Regions from separate parts of the Peribacillus sp. FSL K6-5616 genome, predicted to be linked through region 1. Evidence: riboswitches for the same ligand, from Rfam matches in the RefSeq annotation. Region 1 holds a riboswitch; each other region holds the start of a gene.

Region 1 (4,186 bases):
TATATGGATAAAGAATTAATGAAGGGAAGCATTGACCTCCTTTTGCTTTCACTTCTTTCACAAAAAAGGCTATACGGCTATGAAATAACCAAAATCCTGAAGCAAATGAGCAAGGGCAACTATGAAATAAGTGAAGGCACCCTCTACCCTGCCCTTAAACGATTAGAAAAAAAAGAATTCATAAAAGGACATTGGAAAGAGTCCGAATCAGGCCGAAGGAAATATTATCATGTCACCGAAAATGGACAAACCGAACTTGAGCGGAAACGCGAATGCTTTTTCTTCCTGGAAAAATTAGTTCGAAAAAGCGCAGAGCAATTCTAAACCAAATAAAAAGCTTCCTGCACCCATTAATGGAACGGCCCAGGGAGCTTTTTTTGCTGTTTTACTCGTGAATTCGTACTGCACACTTAGTTTTCGCACGTTTACTCGTGAATTTCGCACTTTTACTCGTGAATTTTGCTGTTTTACTCGTGAGTTTTGCACTTTTACTCGTGAATTTTGCTGTTTTACTCGTGAGTTTCGCACTTTTACTCGTGAGTTTCGCAATTTTACTCGTGAATTTTGCACTTTTACTCGTGAGTTTCGCACTTTTACTCGTGAATTCGTACTGTACACTTAGTTTGGCACTGTTTACTCGTGAGTTACTTCAATCACGCAAAAAAAGGACCTAATCAGGTCCTTTTTTTGTCTATTCCTTTATGCTTGCGATAATTGGCGCAGGAGAGCTTCATGCATTCCCCTTGAACATGCGGGCCATATTTTTCACGAAAGGCCTCGAGGCAATAGCATTTTTCTTCTTCTTTTTTGGTTCCATCCATCGAGTGCATCCCTCCTAGCATTTAACTGGAGACTACACGTTTCTCCAGTTCTACGTTGATTCGTCCCAACAATACGGCACCAATGGACTGAATGATCGTTTTAACGATGATTTGGCCGATGACCGCAGCTGGTACTGCTTCCCATGGCAATATATTGGCACCCAGAGGACTTAGGCCAATCACGACAAATATTACTGAATCGAAAAATCCTCCAACGATCCCGCTGTAAAACACCCTCCAACTCATCGGGAGCTTTAAACGGGTATAAATTTCCGTATCCGCTGTTTCTGCGACCACGAAGGATAATGCGGAAGCAAACACAATCAGTAACGTATCTCCTAATAAAAATGATACACATGCAGATAAAATAAGTGCAGTGACGATGCATATATAGGTCTTCGCGCGGCCGAATTTATTCTGGACCAGATCTCGGAAGATGAAGGTTCCCCCGATGAGCAATGTCCCCATCGGGATGATGAACATGCCAAAATGTAATGGCGCAAAAGCTGCTGTAACCACATTCGCCGTGATGATGGATACTAAATACAATAAAATTCTTAACATTTCTTAATTCTCCTTATACAGAAAAAACAGCACCCTAAGAAAGAGCCCTGTTCTCCTTAGTTTTTTTGAGAGGGTAGCTAGAACCTCTTCCGCCCGGGCGGATTATCATTTTCCTTATTCATCGTAGCTTGAAAGCGGTTGGAAATCAAGAAGTTTCCATACCGTCGATTTAAGTATGTATTCGCTGAAACCGATTGATTTAGCCATTTATTTCAATGGGCCTGTTTCCCCCTTTTGCCGATTTCTGTCGCATAAAACTGCTTGACCGGCTGTATATAAAAGCCGAAAATCAAAGATAGAGTCTTGTACCTTATTTGGCGAGGAGAAAAAGAATGATGAAAAAAACTACGTTTGTCTATCCTATTTATATCGCAACCACACCAGAGAAGCTTTGGGAAGCCTTGACGAGTGGTGAAGTCACGAAGAAATACCACTTCGGATTACAAGTACAGTCTGACTGGCAAGAAGGGTCAGCCGTTAAATATTTGCTGGATGATGGACGGATTACCGATCATGGGCATGTACTTAAATGCGAGCCGTTGCACCTGCTCTCGTTTACATGGATCATGGCAGGAGACGAAACACCTCGCGAGCAGCCTACACGGGTCACTTTTGAATTACAGAAAATGGACGATTCTACTGTGAAGTTAATTCTTAGGCATGAGGAGCTATTGGAGACGGATTTCGTATATGATGACAATACCTTTGAAGGCTTGAATAATGGATGGCCAGCCCTTTTAAGTAACCTGAAGAGCTTGCTTGAAACTGGACGGACCCTCCCGCCCATATCAGTAGACTGGGATAATTAAACGGAAACTATAAAAACACATTGAAAGAGAGTTGAGTTAGTAATGGATACCCAAATAATCACGAAATTTAAGATAATCAAGCCAGCTACTGAAGTGTTTGAAGCCATTGTGAATCCTGAAAAAATCGGGAATTTCTGGTTCTCATCAAGTTCGGAAAGATGGGAAAAAGGCAGGACGCCTACATTGAGATACAACGAATACGATGCTGAAGTGGTCATTCATGTATTGGAAGTAGAGGAAAATAGGAAAATCGTGTTTGCATGGGGCGGAAATGATCAAGAAACGATTGTTACCATTACACTAAAAGAGTTGGATAAAACGAGTACGATCATTGAAGTGAACGAATCTGGATTGAGTGAAGACGACCCTGAAATAATAAACAAAATGATCGGACAAAAAGAAGGTTGGGTATATACATTAACCTGTTTAAAGGGTTATTTAGAAAATGGCGTTACTACTTTGAGAGCATCATTAGTTTTTTAATTATTAAAGATTGCTGGTTCAGATGTATAAGGCATCCGTTAATCTAGCTCTTTCCTAGATGTTCGATTATACGGGAGGAGACTTAGATGTTTCCGAGAAAAAACTCAAGGATGAATGATACCCTTGAGTTTTTGACTTTCCGTATGATTTGACACAAAGTTCAATCTGAAATCACTTTTAGATATATGCCCTTTGAAGCTTTTTTATAGGCTTCAATTCCCATTTTCTTCACTTTTTCCGATAAGCTGGATGCTCTTACTAATTGGGTTCCTTGAATAACGGAAGGGTCTATCAGGCGCATTTTATTTTTCCGATGTATATCGTATTCCAATTGATCTTCTTTCACCTTTACGTTACCATGGATCCGTTTTAACAGGTTTTGCACTGCATGGTCTTCAGTGAAGCTTAACAAGGACATAACTTCTTCATCTGTACTGAGTAAGTTATCAAGGCTGATCAGTTTTTTAGCTAAAGCCACTTTTAAGGTCTTTGCCAAGATATCATAGCCATATATATTAAGCGGGTTCATGAAAAAATCAATAACTTCGCTGTAATACGTTTTCACAAACCATTCCGCCGATTCAATATTATCCAGATACATCCTTCCATTTATTATGATGACATGATCTAGAAATTCATTAACGGATTCCCTGGTGATATGTCCATATTGATACATATCCCGAAGAGTATAATCTACCCGATCTGCACATAACTCAGGTGCTGGTTGTTCAAGCAATTCCCATTTTGATTGGAAAATGACTTTACAATCATATCCATATTCCTTCAGTATAAATGGGATTTCGGATTCCATAATGACTTGATCATATATCTTTTCATGATAATCTTCATCCTTACAATCCAGAACAAAATCAATGACATGTGAAAATGCAGTATGGGATACGTCATGCAGTAAGCCCGCGATTTGTTCCTCTAATGAACCTCCAAGCGCTTTTATTAAAAGCATCACACCAATCGAATGGTCAAATCGTGTGACATCCCACTTCTCATTAACTAAATAACTTGCCCCACCTTGATGTATCCCTTTCAATCTTTGGACCGGTTTGCTTACTATCAGCTCTTCCAGGACTCCCTCTACAATGTGTTCCCCATAGATACTATCCAATACTATCAATAACTGCCCCTCCCCCATTAGTTACTCATTACAGGCAGGTGATTTCACTGATTTTTTTCTGTAAAAATTATTTCCCCCTTTTGATTTTGCTCATATTGCTTTTTCACCAATTTTTCCAATTCCTCTTCATCATTCAAATCGATATTCCCTGGATTGACCTCATCAATACCCTCTATGAATATCATTTCATTTGTTATTACCTGATCTGTTGGATACACTTCAAAAATGTCTTCTACAGGTTTTGTTTTCTCTTTATACGGTTTAGTGAATAAAAAAAAGCTGGTCAAGACTATGAAAATTGATGCCAAAATACCAAATTTCTTTTTCATATATTCATCCCTTCCAAGGACATCTGTATAACCTCATAATACCATAAA
Region 2 (4,186 bases), 3.6 Mb from region 1:
GGAAATCATCGCCGTAAGGAAAAATGAAGAGGACAATATTATCGCCATCAAGACGGACTCCGGCCGCGAACTCGACTACCCCACAGCCCTTGCGGAAGCCAAAGCTGGCAACCTGGCCAACGTTGACGTCTTTCATAAATATGGACGTGACATATTACGGAGTGAGCCCGATGGGATAAAAGAAAATAACCTGGATCAACTGCCGGAGTTTTGAGTTTTTCGGGGAGACTGCCTGATACGGGCAGTTTTTTTCTATCTGGATGCGCAAAAAAAAGAACCAGCATGATTAGCCGGATCTTATTTTTCATAAGGATAGGATTCAGAGATTTCGAGCAGTCGGCCGCAGGACTCGACAACCTCGATGATTTCCATCCATGACATGTCCAGACCCAGTTCATTAGCATGGGAAATCTTATCCCGTAATTTTCGGATGGCATTCGCATCCTTCCTCCCTTTACTTTTCGAAGGGATTTGGAAGAAGTGCCTCAATTCTTTATCTTTATGTATAATATCGAATTTATCACTGATTTGCAGGCACTCTATTATATTGATATCCTCATTTTTATCGATTCTCCTTTTATATAATTCGGTTGCCTTTTCTAAACGGTCTTCGCTGATCATTGGATACCAGCTGCCATCGCCGAATCTATCCAGGATGATATCGCTCATCCTCATTTCCAATAAGGTAATATATCCGAATATCAGCATCCTGATCGGAGGCTTTTGGAGGTCGGCATGGGTAATCAACATTTTAATTGAATTATTCTCTAGTACGAACACCCTTGTCTTATTCTTAAAAATATGGAGAAGCTGGATCAAAGGGGTTGAATTCGAAACCATTTCCCTTGGTGAGAAGTTTCTCATATATTCAGAAATACTTCCCTCACCTAGTTCTTGCCTTTCGATATATCCGATGATTTCCCCTTGATCTTGGACTGCCAATATATCAAAATTCTTTTTTTTCATTGCTTTCTGGATATCCAGCGCCAGATCGTTTTTATGGCAAAACACAAGCTCCTGGGCAATGCTCTTAACCGTTATATTTTCTTCATAAAGAGTTTTAAGACTCAGATAGCTGCTATTGCTTTTTCTTTCGCTTCCATTTAACATCTTTCAACCTCCGATCAGGAACACTTTCTGCCCATTTTCCGCTTTAATAATAGAAATGCATGCGGCCCCCCGCAAATAAAATTCACTTTAGTGGACTCCATCCCATTCATCAAATGCCATCAACTGCATTTCCTGCCGCCGTTTCCACATTCCCTTTTTCTTCCCACCCCTTACAAACATCCACCCAATCCTTGGCACCTGAATATTCAAATAATTCAGCGAGTGTAAGTTCTATTGCAGAGTTTGAACTGCCGCAAGCCGGAAACAATGACTCGAAGCGCTTCATCGATACATCAAGAAAAACAGCTAAATCGTTTGCCAGGCCAAACGGGCAAACGCCTCCGATTGCATGGCCGGTCTGTGCAAGCACTTCATCAGGTGAAAGCATTCGTGCCTTGAAACCGAACGTCTGACGAAATTTCTTATTATCCACTTTCGCGTCCCCTGCGGCAACGACCAAAATCGCGTGTTCACCCTCCCCTTTAAAGGAAAGGGTCTTGGCAATCCGCGCTGGGATAACACCGATGGTTTCCGCTGCCTCAATCACCGTTGCACTAGATGATTCGAACTCCTTTACGTCGCCTTCCCGATTCCATTGTTTAAAATGGCTTTTGACACTTTCGATCGACATATTAATATTCACTCCTTTTTATGTACATATTGAAATAATATCATCCTTCATTGCAAAAATTCAAAATCCAATTGTGCTGCTTCATCTGATTGGAAACCTATAAATTAAAACCATTCTTTACAAATTGACGAAACAAGCTTACATGGGATACTATTAATCATCGGGTAAACGCCTGCACGTGGTTCGTAACCATCCCACGATAAAAAACTAGGGAGAGAGTAAAATGAATGTTCGTACACTCGTGATAAACGGGTTATTGGCTGCCTTGTATGTGGCGGTCTCATTGGTGTTTAAACCAATAGCTTTTGAGATGTTCCAATTCCGTGTACCGGAAATGTTGAATCATCTGATTGTATTCAATAAAAAATATATCTACGGTATCGTTGGAGGAGTCTTCATATCGAATCTGCTCTTTTCGCCGATGGTGCCATATGATTTGATTTTTGGGGTGGGGCAATCCCTGCTCGCCTTATTGCTTGTCATTTATGTTTCTCGTTTCATAAAAGGCATTAAAGGACGTATGATCGCTACGATTATCTTTTTCACGTTCACAATGTTTTTAATTGCAATTGAACTGAACCTTGCCTTTGGTTTGCCATTCTGGCTAAGCTGGATGACTACAGCTGTCGGTGAGTTCGTTGTCCTTTTGATTGGCGCGCCAATCATTTATGGAATGAACAAAAGAATTCAGTTTGAAAAGTGGCTTTAAAAGGAATCTTCGCGCCGTTAAGCCACTATAATGGAAAAGAGCTGTCTGCATGATGCGGCAGCTCTTTTTTTTCACCATTGAACTCGAAAATGATAAACTATTAGTAAGAATGGTGGTGGCCCTTTGAAAAAAGTCCTGACCATAATCGGTCTACTTGTAATCGCAATTTTTATATACTCTAATGCAGAACTGTTCACTTTGGTTTGGAAAAGTGATTTGGATTCTGTGATTGGCATATTGAAGGAAAATCTTTTGCTTACATTTATTGTGACATTCGTATTGATGTTTGTACAAAATTCTTTTACAATCATCCCCTTAATTTTGCTCCTGACCATCAATGTCACGATATTCGGATTCATATATGGCTATCTATGGAGTTGGTTTACAAGTGTTGTTGCCTCAGGATTCATTTTTTATGCAGCAAGAAACTGGTTTCAGGAGCTTCTTTTAAAGAAGATTGGTGAAAAGTGGCAAGAATCTGTAGTGGAGCATGGCTTCATGTACGTGTTTACAGGCAGGATTTTCCCGCTTATCCCCACAAGCTTAATTAACTTGGCAGCCGGAGTCAGCACCGTCACTTTCAAAGACTTTTTATTGGCGACGGCACTTGGCAACCTTATATACTTTTTCTTCCTATCACTGATTCCCTATGGGCTGCTATCTGTTGAAATGAACCAATATACGCTAGCTGCTCTTGCACTCCTCTTCTTACTATTCTTCATGATCTATAAGCGTGCAAAAAAGAAGAAGAAACTAACCTTCTTCAGAAAAAACAGGTGACCACATTGGCCCCTGTTTTTTTTATTTAGAGATTCTGCATATATTTTTTTCCGATAGTTTGTTAAAATGTGTATGTAATTTTACCTTTGAAATGTCTTAAAATCAGGGAGAATCTCCATGTCCAAACGCTCCATCTTAGCAATATATATCCTATCCGGGATTCTTACATTAGTCGTATTCGACTATTTTTTAACTACAAATATCCATAATAAAGAGGTCTTCATTCAACTCCAAAGGGCGGAAGGCATTGTTTTCCTTTTATCAATAGGCTTAATTCTATATCTTTATTTAGCTAAAAAGGAAGAATTCAAACGATTAAAAGAGGCGGAACAACGTCGGCGCACACTCATCAATTCAATGGTGGATTTCGTTAACTTCAAGGATGGGGATGGCCGATGGCTTGAATCCAATACCTTCGGGCTGCAATTATTTCAATTGGAGCATGTAGATTATAAGGGAAAAAGAGACAGTGAGCTCGCAGAATACACCGAATTTTATAAAGAATCGTTGATCTACTGTGAAATTTCCGATGAAGAAACGTGGGTAAAGGGGGAAATTACTAGGTGCGAGGAAATCATCCCTCTTCCCGATGGCAATCACAAGACCTTTGATACGATTAAAGTTCCCCTGTTCAATGAAGATGGTTCACGTAAAGGCTTAGTCGTCATTGGCAGGGATATATCTGAAAGAGTTGTCGCGGAGAATCAATTATTTGATAGCGAACAACGCTATAAATCATTGTTTGAGCACAACCCTTATCCAATGCTGATGCTTGATTTAAATGGAATGATCACGACCGTGAATCCAAGGTTTGAAACGGTAACAGGCTTTCAACAGGAAGAAATACATGGCGCTTCATTCATTAATTTGAATTTTTCAGCAGAAGACGCGGAATTGATCCGTACATCATGCCAATATGTCATGGAAAACCAAAAGGGGATCAAAAAAGGGAAAGA
Region 3 (4,186 bases), 3.5 Mb from region 1:
CCTATTTCTTTTATACCCGTGGCAGAAGGATAATCAAACATTTCAAAAGCAGTAAAATCGAGAAAGTTAATATTCAAAATTATCTGATATTTTTCAGGAGGTGTCAATACTTTTTTTTGACCTTCTCCATTTTCCGGTTAAATAAAAAACGACCTGGCTTATATACATGACAGCCAGGTCGTTTTTATTATACGAACTATATTCATATTTTAGTTAAAATAATACCGATTAATGCTGCAAGAACACCGGCAATTTGATAGGTTTTTAGTTTTTCCTTGAATATATAACATCCAGCGAATACGACAACCAAACAGTTCAGGCTGACGACAGGGAAAATGATGCTTGCGATGCCGGTATTCAAAGCAAAGAAATAACATCCATAGCCTATCATGCTTAAAAAGCCTACTAAGGAACCGATTTTGACTTCCTTTAGCTTGATTTTTTCTTTTTTAAAGGCTAGAGCCGAAAGAAGATAAAGCATTCCGCCTCCATACATTGATACAAGGATATCAAGGGAGTTTAAATGAAGACGTGTTGATGTCGTCATAAGAATGCCGAGCACACCAAAAGATAAGATGGAGAGTAATGTGTGCATCATCCATGGGACATATTGATGATTACCTTTTGCATTAGGTGTATATTGGATGACTAATGTAGCGATAAACATGCAGGCGATTCCACTCCACTGCAAGGAAGAAATATGTTCGTGGAAAATTAAAGCTGCACAGAGAATGGGGAATATGGCATTCGCTGCGATTAATGGAGATGTCAAGCTTGCCGGACCCTTTTCAAAGGCGCTTGCCATCTGGATGTTACCATTGGCGTTCAGTACACCAATTGCTGCACCAAGCATGATGGACAGCCAGTTCATCTGTAAACCATCCATTAATACTCCATAAACAATGGACAAAATAAATGCTGAAAAATAAAAGAAAAATTGGATATGTATCTTGGAATACCCTTTTCCGCTGCTCCATTTAAAAATGCTGTTATTGATTCCGAAACATAAACTCGTGATGAGTGCTGCAAAAATCCACATTGACTTAATCTCTTCCTTCATGTAGGATAAACTTCTTCTACATTTTAAGCTGAATGCCATCAAGAATCAAACCAAATTTAAAATGTATGATTGACAGATTAGATTATTTTTTCTATATTTACTATGACAATTTTAAAATATTTCCCGATAAACGGGAGAGGTTCATAGCATCACCCTCTTAAAAAAACTATGGCTTTGATATTTTTCGCGAATCAACCATATCTTTGAGGAGATATGGTTTTTGTTATATAGAGGCCCATTTTATGAATCTCCCTGAAATGTGGGATTAGGAGGACTTTTCATGTCTGGAAGAAAAGAAGAAGAATTAAAAAAAGATATCACACTGCTTGGGAATCAAGGAACAAAATATACATTCGACTATGCTCCTGAAATCCTTGAATCATTCGATAACAAGCATCCGAACCGGGATTATTTCGTCAAATTCAATTGCCCGGAATTCACTAGTTTATGTCCGATCACGGGCCAGCCGGACTTTGCTACCATTTACATCAGCTATATTCCCAGTGTGAAAATGGTGGAAAGCAAGTCTTTGAAACTTTATTTATTCAGCTTCCGCAATCATGGTGATTTCCATGAAGATTGCATGAACATCATCATGAATGATTTAATCGAATTGATGGACCCTAAATATATTGAAGTATGGGGCAAGTTTACACCAAGGGGCGGAATTTCCATCGACCCTTACACGAATTATGGGAAACTAGGTACGAAGTATGAGGAAATGGCGAATTACCGCTTGATGAATCATGACTTATACCCGGAAACCGTGGATAATCGCTAAAGAATGGAGAGACAATGGGCATATGCCCGTTGTCCTTTTTTTAGTTTATAGCTGATTTCGATCAGTGGTTCTGTCATTCTGTCCTTTTTAAAAGCACAAATGTCCTTCTATAATGGAATTTCCACTTGATTGTTTCGAGAAAAAGCGTAATAATAGGGAGAGTTAATTTTGACAGAATATTTACGAAAATAGGGGATGTCGAGATGAAAGTTGCAAAGTTTGGTGGAAGTTCACTTGCGTCAGGTGAACAGTTGAGGAAGGTATTCGAAATTGTTGTTTCTGATCCAGAGAGGAAGATTGTGGTCGTTTCCGCTCCAGGAAAACGCAATTCCGATGATATAAAGGTGACGGATTTATTGATTGAAGCTGCGGAACAGCAGCTGCGCGGGGATAACGGAGAGCATTTGATAGAAGATGTTGTATCCCGCTATGCGAGCATTGCTGAAGAGTTGGATATATCCGAGAGTGTCATCACAGGGATTCATGAAAATTTAATGGCACTGCTGCATGCAGATCAATCTAACCCGAAGCGCTATCTGGATGCCTTGAAGGCCGGTGGCGAGGATAATAATGCGAAGCTGGTCGCAGGTTATTTCCAAAGCCTTGGAGTGGAGGCACAGTATATCAATCCGAAGAAGGCAGGCTTGATCGTAACGGATGAAGGTGGATTTACCAGGGTGCTGCCAGAGTCTTATGATCGGTTATATGCTCTGCGTGATGAGCCAGGAATCGTTGTATTCCCAGGATTCTTCGGATATACATTAGATGGTGATGTGTTAACCTTCTCAAGAAGCGGTTCCGATATTACGGGTTCGATTCTTGCGAATGGGGTCAAAGCTGATTTGTATGAGAACTTTACGGACGTGGATGCCGTTTATGCGGTGAATCCAAATGTGGTTTCCAATCCGAAGGGAATCCGGGAACTGACCTATCGTGAGATGCGTGAGCTTTCTTATGCAGGTTTCTCGGTATTTCATGATGAGGCGCTGATTCCTGCATTCCGTGCGGGAATACCTGTCCATATCCAGAATACGAACAATCCGGCGGCACAAGGGACCCGCATTGTGAATGCACGGGATAATACGAACGGGCCGGTTATTGGGATTGCGAGTGATAAAGGATTTTGCAGTATTTACATTAGCAAATATTTGATGAACCGGGAAGTTGGTTTTGGCCGGAAACTGCTGCACATCCTCGAGGATTATGGAGTTTCATATGAGCATATTCCATCAGGCATCGATGATGTGACGCTTATTCTTAGGCAGGACCAGATGAAAGGGGATGCCGAGAAGAAAATCATTTCCCGAATCAAGAAAGAGCTTCATGCCGATGAAGTGAATGTGGAGCATGATCTTGCCTTGATCATGGTTGTAGGGGAAGGAATGCGCCATAATGTCGGTACAACGGCAAGAGCGTCAAAAGCCTTGGCCGAAGCAAAGGTGAATATTGAGATGATCAACCAGGGCTCTTCGGAGGTAAGCATGATGTTCGGTGTGAAAGGGCACAACGAAGAGACGGCAATTCAGGCATTATATCACGAGTTCTTTTGAGTATGAGCGTTTAGGGACCTCCTTTTAGAAGGGGGTTTTTTGCGATTAATCTTTTAATCACTATACATACCTTTTTATCTGGTTCTTTATGGTAGTGGCAATGACCGTGTGGGGATAATCATTACAAGCTAACAGACGCGCTGCAGGGTTCAGTGCGTCTGTTTTAATTTAATACCCATATGACAAGTGGCAAATGCAATTGGAGGAGAACGGAGTTGACGCTCTTGAAGTGGATAAAAAGGGGGGGCCAACCTCATACATATCTTACACCATATTATAAATGATCTTGCTGAATAGAATAGAAAGCATCCTTATCACCTAGTTAAATACTTCTATATAATACAAAAAAGAATGTAGGAATAAGTTCTAACTATATGTGATTGGATTGTAAGGCACGAGGCTCCTGTGGGAAAAGCGCGCGTCTAAGACACCGCAGGCGTAAGCCGAGGGCGGACCGCCCGCGGAAAGCGAGTGCCTTGAGGGGAAATCAACGTTCAAATTGTAAAAGCATAAAAAAACTGTAGAAAACCCGGTTTTCATCGAGTTTGTCTACAGTCTGAGACTCCAACTGGAAGATTGGAGGCTTTCCTTTTATGTTAGTCCATAATGGTCAGGAGTTGATCGATCGCGTTCCTTGGACGCGGGGCAGGGATCATATCGGGATAGCCAACGTGAAGGCTGCCGACGATCTTCTCGCCTGGTTTCACGCCCAAAGCTTCACGAAACTCCATGCTGTGTATCATGCCGTATGTTTCCCATATCATCCCGATTCCCTGTTCCCAGGCAAGCAGGCTG

What was found. A riboswitch is a leader RNA that binds a small molecule or an ion and turns the genes downstream of it on or off. The one in region 1 is predicted to bind preQ1.
Region 2: linked by a shared signal. The riboswitch ahead of MHB45_RS00065 (QueT transporter family protein) and the one ahead of MHB45_RS17405 (VUT family protein) in region 1 are both predicted to bind preQ1.
Region 3: linked by a shared signal. The riboswitch ahead of queF (preQ(1) synthase) and the one ahead of MHB45_RS17405 (VUT family protein) in region 1 are both predicted to bind preQ1.

Annotation. Positions count from the first base shown of each region.
Region 1 covers NZ_JBBOYT010000001.1:3,625,689-3,629,874, forward strand. Annotated here, with positions in the region: gene MHB45_RS17390 (PadR family transcriptional regulator) at 4-324, shown strand; gene MHB45_RS17395 (hypothetical protein) at 432-674, shown strand; gene MHB45_RS17400 (hypothetical protein) at 675-821, opposite strand; gene MHB45_RS17405 (VUT family protein) at 843-1,385, opposite strand; PreQ1 riboswitch class I at 1,436-1,478, opposite strand; gene MHB45_RS17410 (SRPBCC family protein) at 1,718-2,194, shown strand; gene MHB45_RS17415 (SRPBCC family protein) at 2,237-2,677, shown strand; gene MHB45_RS17420 (HD domain-containing protein) at 2,838-3,809, opposite strand; gene MHB45_RS17425 (hypothetical protein) at 3,854-4,138, opposite strand.
Region 2 covers NZ_JBBOYT010000001.1:10,473-14,658, reverse strand. Annotated here, with positions in the region: gene MHB45_RS00080 (DUF3892 domain-containing protein) at 1-214, shown strand, start outside; gene MHB45_RS00075 (hypothetical protein) at 298-1,110, opposite strand; gene MHB45_RS00070 (YbaK/EbsC family protein) at 1,220-1,741, opposite strand; PreQ1 riboswitch class I at 1,914-1,958, shown strand; gene MHB45_RS00065 (QueT transporter family protein) at 1,965-2,450, shown strand; gene MHB45_RS00060 (TVP38/TMEM64 family protein) at 2,574-3,230, shown strand; gene MHB45_RS00055 (PAS domain-containing sensor histidine kinase) at 3,348-4,186, shown strand, end outside.
Region 3 covers NZ_JBBOYT010000001.1:81,214-85,399, forward strand. Annotated here, with positions in the region: gene MHB45_RS00415 (BA3454 family stress response protein) at 1-107, opposite strand, end outside; gene MHB45_RS00420 (EamA family transporter) at 203-1,060, opposite strand; PreQ1 riboswitch class I at 1,191-1,236, shown strand; gene queF (preQ(1) synthase) at 1,341-1,841, shown strand; gene MHB45_RS00430 (aspartate kinase) at 2,045-3,391, shown strand; gene MHB45_RS00435 (nitroreductase family protein) at 3,988-4,186, opposite strand, start outside.